2 regions of the Stenotrophomonas sp. 24(2023) genome follow, and region 1 is predicted to be linked to the other one. Evidence: riboswitches for the same ligand, from Rfam matches in the RefSeq annotation. Region 1 holds a riboswitch; the other holds the start of a gene.

The links. Region 1 has a riboswitch for thiamine pyrophosphate ahead of Q9R17_RS09090 (TonB-dependent siderophore receptor). Riboswitches for the same ligand answer to the same signal wherever they lie in the genome.
Region 2: another riboswitch for thiamine pyrophosphate. It lies ahead of thiC (phosphomethylpyrimidine synthase ThiC); the one in region 1 lies ahead of Q9R17_RS09090 (TonB-dependent siderophore receptor).

What each region holds. Positions count from the first base shown of each region.
Region 1 is NZ_CP133160.1:2,067,345-2,070,786, forward strand. It holds gene Q9R17_RS09090 (TonB-dependent siderophore receptor) at 1-840, opposite strand, end outside; TPP riboswitch at 918-1,013, opposite strand; gene Q9R17_RS09095 (phosphotransferase) at 1,144-2,280, opposite strand; gene Q9R17_RS09100 (SDR family oxidoreductase) at 2,360-3,076, opposite strand; gene Q9R17_RS09105 (cation transporter) at 3,155-3,442, opposite strand, start outside.
Region 2 is NZ_CP133160.1:1,065,191-1,068,632, reverse strand. It holds gene Q9R17_RS04740 (BCCT family transporter) at 1-1,454, opposite strand, end outside; TPP riboswitch at 1,693-1,792, shown strand; gene thiC (phosphomethylpyrimidine synthase ThiC) at 1,887-3,442, shown strand, end outside.

The DNA of each region.
Region 1 (3,442 bases):
CGGTGCCTGCCAGGGCTGGTGGCCGAGCATCAGCGAGCGGTCCACGCCGTGCGGCAGGGCCACCCCGCCCAGCAGCTGGTAGCCGGATACCGAGCGCTGCGCGCTGGTCTGGTAGTTGGCATCCACTTCCAGCTTGCCGTGCTCGCTGATCAGCCAGTCGGCCGCCAGCGAGTAGAAATTGCGGCGGCCATCGGCGTGATCGACGTAGGCGTGGGTGTCTTCCCAGGCGGCATTCAGGCGCAGGCCGAAGCGCGGGGTCAGCCAATGGCCGACGTCCACGGCGGTGTAGCGCGAGCCTTCCGAGTCGGTGCCCAGGGTGACGGTGCGGACCTCGGCCGGGCGCTTGCCCACGTAGTTGATGATGCCGCCCGGGGCCATCACGCCGGCGGCCAGGCCGGCTTCGCCCTTGAGGATCTCCACCTGCTGGAGGTTTTCCAGCGCCAGGCGCTGCTCGCCGGCCATGGACAGGCCGTTGAAGCGGTAGCCGGTGGCGGTATCCAGCGCGAAGCCACGGATGGCGATGTTCTGGTAGTAGCCCACCGGCGCGTAGCTGTCGCCCAGCGATGCATCGCTGCGGGCCAGCTCGGACAGCGTGCGCACCTGCAGCGTGTCCAGCTGCGCGCGGTCGAGCACGTTCACCGATGCCGGCGTGTTCTTCCAGTCGCCGCCGCCGAAGCTGCCGGACTGCGCCGCACGGTTGCCGTCCTGCCGGGCCTGCACGCGCACGGCCGCCAGATCGGTCGGCGAGCGTTCGCCGGCATCGGCGGGGGCATCGGCATGGGCGGGCAGGGCCACGCACAGGGCCAGGGTAAGCAGGGAGGGACGCAGGCAGCGGTTCATTCGGTTCGTCATCAGGCAGAAGGAGACGAAGCGACGGCGCGAACGTGCACCGGCCCGGCGTGGCCGGGGTGGCGGTGTGCCCACTGCTCAAAGCTCCCTACGCCGGTGCAAACCGGATCAGGTTCCAAGGGACTCTCTCAGCCTGGCAGACCCAGGCACCCCCGCTTCGGTGACCATTTCACTACAAATGGTACGGATTTGCGAGCCGCACCCCGGCGGCCGGCGGCCTGTAGATCCACACCCTGCGCGGATGAACGCCCATCCCGTAGATCCACGCCATGCGTGGATGCTCCTCTGAAGCGTTCAGCCAGCCCCGCGCAGCGCGGCCAGCAGCCGCTGCCCGATCTCCCCCGCGAACCACTGCGCATGGCCCAGCAGGAAGGTGTGGTAGGCCACGTCGGCATTGGCGGTCGAGCCGGTGACGCCCTCGAAGTACTCCACTTCGGACAGTGCGAAGTCGAAATGGACCACCGGCAACAGGTCGGCCAGTAGGGCCACGCGTTCCGGCGCCAGCGGCAGCACCTGCTGGTAGCCCTCGACCAGTGCCAGCGCAATGTCCGTGCGCACGGCCTGATCGCCACGCTCCAGTTCCAGCCAGGCAATGGCGTTGCGCTCGATGGCCGTGGCCAGGTCGAACAGCGCGCTGGTGGGCGAGGCCAGGCCGAAATCAAACACCGTCTGCACCTGGGGCACTGCGCCGTCCTGTCGCCACAGCAGGTTGGAGACGTGCCAGTCGTTGTGCGCCCACAGCGTGGGTTCGGCCTGCAGGCGTGTACCCAGTGCGGCATGCCAGGGCAGCACCGTGCGCTGCAGCTGCTGCTGCCAGGGCTGGCGCGCCAGATAGCGGGCCAGGCCGGGGCGCGCGGGCAGGCTGGCGGCGAGCAGGGCCAGCGGGTCGGCGCTGCGGATCAGCGCATCACGCGCCACCAGGATGTGCGTCGTGCGCTGTGGCGCGTCGTAGCCCGCAGCGGCCTGGTGTAGCCGGGCCAGCATGCGGCCGGCTTCGCGTGCCTGCGCCACGTCGCCCACCAGCGTCCACGAATGGGCATCGCGGTAGACGTCGTGGCCTTCGCCCAGCGCATGCAGTTCGTAGGTCCATTCGCCGTGGGCCACGGCGCTGGCGCCATGCGCGTCGTGCAGCACCCGCACCACTGGCAGGCCCTGTGCGCCGAGGTGGGCGATGAAGCGATGCTCTTCGCCCAGCGTCTGCACGCTGCGCACCCGCTGGTGGTGGCGCTTGATGAAGACACGGCCCGCCGCCGCTTCGACGATGGCAGCGGCCGACAGCGGGCGCGGGCTGTGCCAGAGCAGCCGGCAGTTACCGGCCAGCTGGGGGTAGTCCGCCTGCAGCCCGGCCAGTTCCGCAGCGGTGATCGGTGGCCAGTCAGCGGCCACCGAATCGTTGTTCAGGCCCTGCACGCGGTGGGAGGAAACGGACATGGGGCGGTGCGCAGCGGCATGGCGGCAGGTGGAAGGGCGACCATGGTACCGCCCGGGCCATGGCACTGCCGTGCCGGGCTCAGAAATGCGGATCGGCAATGGCGGGCATCACCAGTTCACGCACGAAGCTGGCATCGGACAGCGACAGCAGGCTGCGCAGCACCGCCACCACGTCGTGCACGGGTACCCGCGTGCCGGCGCCGCGCGCGGCGGCCACCTCACGTGGCACCTGCAGGCCATCGTCGGTATTGAGATAGCCCAGGTGCAGCGTGGTGACCGCCAGGCGCTGTGCGCGGAACTGTTCGCGCAGCGCATCGGCGATGCCGTCCAGGGCGGCCTTGGTGGCACCGAAGGCCACCTCCGGACGACCACTGCGGCGCAGCGCCGAGGTCGAGCCGGTGAGGACCAGGCGCGGCTGGCGGCTGCGCAGCAGCCGCGGCAGCAACCGGCGCAGCAGCAGGAGCAGTGCGGTGAGGTTGGTGTCCACCAGGCGCGCCAGTTCCTCGTCCGGGCTGGCCAGGAAGTCGTACGCATCGCTGAAGGCCTGCGCTTCCCAGATGCCGAGGTTGCAGACCAGCACGTCCAGCACCGGCGGTGCCTGTGCATCGATCCGCGCGGCGGCGGCCTGTGGCTGTGACAGGTCGGCCTCGATCCAGTGCACCGTCGTGCCACGGGCGGCGGTGAGGTGCGCCGGGCGGGTGCGCGACACGCCGGTCAGGGTGTCGCCGGGCTTGCACAGGCCTTCGCCAAGCGCGCGGCCAAGCCCGCGGCTGGCGCCGATGATCATGATGTCCATGCAATGCTGCTCCGTTCACGGGAAAAGCCGGTGGTCGCCCACTGGCCGTCCTGTTTACGGCCTCAACCATTGTTGAGGTCAAGCGCGCGGCTGCGCGGCGGCCCGCCGCCAGGCCGGCCACGCTTCGCCGATCACCCGCACGGCCGAGGCCAGGAACAGCAGCGCGATGATCGCCCCGACCACGATGTCCGGCCAGCCGCGCCCGCTCAGGGCCACCCCGGCCCCGGCCAGCAGCACGCCGAGGTTGGCCAGCACATCGTTGCGCGAGCATTCGAAGGTGCTCTTCATGTTGAGGTTCAGTGCGCGGAAGCGCCACAGCAGGGCCAGGCAGGCCAGGTTGGCCACCAGCGCGATGCCGCCGAACAG
Region 2 (3,442 bases), 1.0 Mb from region 1:
TCGAAATCCAGCACCCGGTACAGCGACACGATCACCAGCACCATCAGCAGCGCAAACGGCAAGGCGGCAATGGTGATCACGCCCTGCAGCGCCTCCAGGCCACCGGCCATCAGCAGCACCGCCGCGATCAATGCCACGGCCACGCCCCAGGTCAGCTTGCGCGACATCGGCGGATCGCCGGCCTCGTCGGTGGACATGCTGGCCAGTACCAGTACCGCCGAGTCGGCCGAGGTCACGAAGAAGATCATCAGCAGCACCAGTGCGATGGCCGACAGCACCAGCGAACCGGGCAGGCTGTTGAACAGGGTGAACAGCACCGTTTCATAGCCATTGCCCAGGGCCTGCAGCAGGTCCACATGGCCGAACAGCTGCGACCACAGGGCGGTGCCACCGAACACCGAGAACCACAGGAAGCCGAGCAGGGTCGGTGCCAGCACCACGCCGACCACGAACTCGCGCACGCTGCGGCCACGTGAGACGCGCGCGATGAACGCGCCCACGAACGGTGCCCAGGCGATCCACCAGGCCCAATAGAAGATGGTCCAGTCCGCCACCCACGTGCTGCCGGAGAACGGCGACATGCGCAGGCTCATCGTCACCAGCTGGTTCAGGTAGGAGCCCAGCGTGGTGGTGAAGGTATCGAAGATGAAGCCGGTCGGGCCCAGTACCAGCACCGCCGCGGCCAGCAGCGCCGCCAGCGCCAGGTTGAAGTTGGACAGCCACTTGATGCCGCGCTCCACGCCGCTGCTGGTGGACAGCATGTACAGCACGAAGGCCACCGCGATGATGGTCATCTGCACCGGCAGGCTGGCCGGAATGCCGAACACGCGGTGCAGGCCGGCAGCGATCTGGATGGTGCCGAAACCCAGCGTGGTCGCAACACCGATGGCGGTGGCCACCACGGCGGCGATGTTGACCGCCTGCCCGAAAACACCCCGATGGTGGCGGCCGATCACCGGCTGCAGCATGTCGCTGACCAGCCCACGGCCGTTGCGGTTGTACTGGAACCAGGCCATCGCCAGCCCGATCAGCGCGTAGATCGCCCACGGGTGCAGGCCCCAGTGGAAGAACGCGTAGCGCATCGAGGCGCGCGCAGCATCCATGCTCTCCGGCGGCAGGCCTTCCGGTGGCTTGAGGAAGTGCGAGATCGGCTCGGCCGCGCCCCAGAACACCAGGCCGATGCCCATGCCGGCGGCGAACAGCATCGACAGCCAGCTGGCGCGCGAGAAATCCGGCTCGGCGTCTTCGCCGCCGATGCGCAGGTTGCCGAAGCGGCCGAAGGCCAGGTACAGCAGGAAGGTGAGGGTGAGGAACACCACCAGCAGGTACATCCAGCCGGCACCACGGATGACGTGGGCCAGAGCGGCCTGGACGATGTCGTTGAACGGGCCGGGTGCGACGCCGGCGATCAGCACCAGCAGGGCCACCAACGCGATGGAAATACGGAACACCATGAAGGAGCGTCTCCGATCAAGGGATTGAGGGGAGCGAGCCAGAGAGCTTGCATCGAGGGGCCGGCGGCATGCAGCACGAACCGGGCAGGGGCCGCAGTGGCGGCGGAGAAGACACCGGTCGCAATGACACCGGGCGCGGGCACGTTACTGAATGCGACGTCATGGTTCTGTTAATGCGCACCGTCTTTTCCCGCGCGGGAAGGCCTGACCCAGCTGCCGCATCTATGCTCTAATGCCCGCCAAGAAGCGGGGGTACCGGGCCAGTGGCCACGGTTGAGACAGTCCCTTGGAACCTGATCCGGTTCATACCGGCGTAGGGAAGCTTTGCAGTGCAGGCCGTGCGTGGACACCGCCCAGGAACCGTCCTGGCACCGTCCGCGCGCGCCGGCAGTGCGCCGCCGCTTCGTCCCTGACCTTCCTGGACGATGCCCGATGAACGCACAGCTCTCCGCCCTGCAGCAACAGGCCCAGCAACTCTCCGAATCGGTGACCCGGCCCATTCCCGGTTCGCGCAAGATCCACGTGCCCGGCTCGCGCCCGGACCTGCAGGTGCCGATGCGTGAAATCGTGCTGTCCCGCACGCCGACGCTGTTCGGCGGCGAGGAGAACGCGCCGGTCACGGTGTATGACACCTCCGGTCCCTACACCGATCCGGACGCGCGCATCGACCTGTCCGCCGGCCTGCCGGCATTGCGCCGCCCATGGGTCGAAGAACGCGGTGACACCGAAGCACTGGCCGGCCTGAGTTCAGCCTTCGGCCGTACGCGCGAGCACGACCCGAAGCTGGACGCGGTGCGCTTCCCGGCGCGCGTGCAGCCGCGCCGCGCCCGTGCCGGCGCCAACGTCACCCAGATGCACTACGCACGGCGCGGCATCATCACCCCGGAAATGGAATTCGTTGCCATCCGCGAAAACCAGCGGCTGGAGGCCATCGCCGATGCGGGCCTGCTGGCACAGCACCCCGGGCAGTCCTTCGGTGCGGCCATCCCGAAGATCATCACGCCCGAATTCGTGCGCGATGAAATCGCACGTGGCCGCGCCGTGCTGCCCAACAACATCAACCATCCGGAAAGCGAGCCGATGATCATCGGCCGCAACTTCCTCACCAAGATCAACGCCAACATCGGCAACAGCGCGGTGTCCTCGGGCATCGCCGAGGAAGTGGAAAAGCTGGTGTGGGCCATCCGCTGGGGCGGCGACACGGTGATGGACCTGTCCACCGGCAAGCACATCCATGAAACGCGCGAATGGATCATCCGCAATTCGCCGGTGGCCATCGGCACCGTGCCGATCTACCAGGCCCTGGAAAAGGTCGATGGGCGTGCCGAGGAACTGACCTGGGAGATCTTCCGCGACACGCTCATCGAGCAGGCCGAGCAGGGCGTGGACTACTTCACCATCCATGCCGGCGTGCTGCTGCGCTATGTGCCGCTGACCGCCAAGCGGGTGACCGGCATCGTTTCGCGCGGTGGCTCGATCCTGGCCAAGTGGTGCCTGGCCCATCACAGGGAAAACTTCCTGTACACGCATTTCGAAGAGATCTGCGAGATCATGAAGGCCTACGACGTGACCTTCTCGCTGGGCGATGGCCTGCGCCCGGGCTGCATTGCCGATGCCAACGACGCGGCACAGTTCGGCGAACTGGAGACGCTGGGTGAACTGACGAAGATCGCCTGGAAGCACGACGTGCAGACCATGATCGAAGGCCCCGGCCACGTGCCGATGCAGCTGATCAAGGAAAACATGGACAAGCAGCTGCGCGAGTGCGGCGAGGCACCGTTCTACACGCTGGGGCCGCTGACCACCGACATCGCGCCCGGCTATGACCACATCACCAGTGCCATCGGTGCGGCGATGATCGGCTGGTACGGCACGGCGATGCTCTGCTATGTCACGCCGAAGGAGCATCTCGGCCTTCCCAACCGCCAGGACGTGCGCGACGGCATCATGGCCTACCGCATCGCCGCGCATGCGGCCGACCTGGCCAA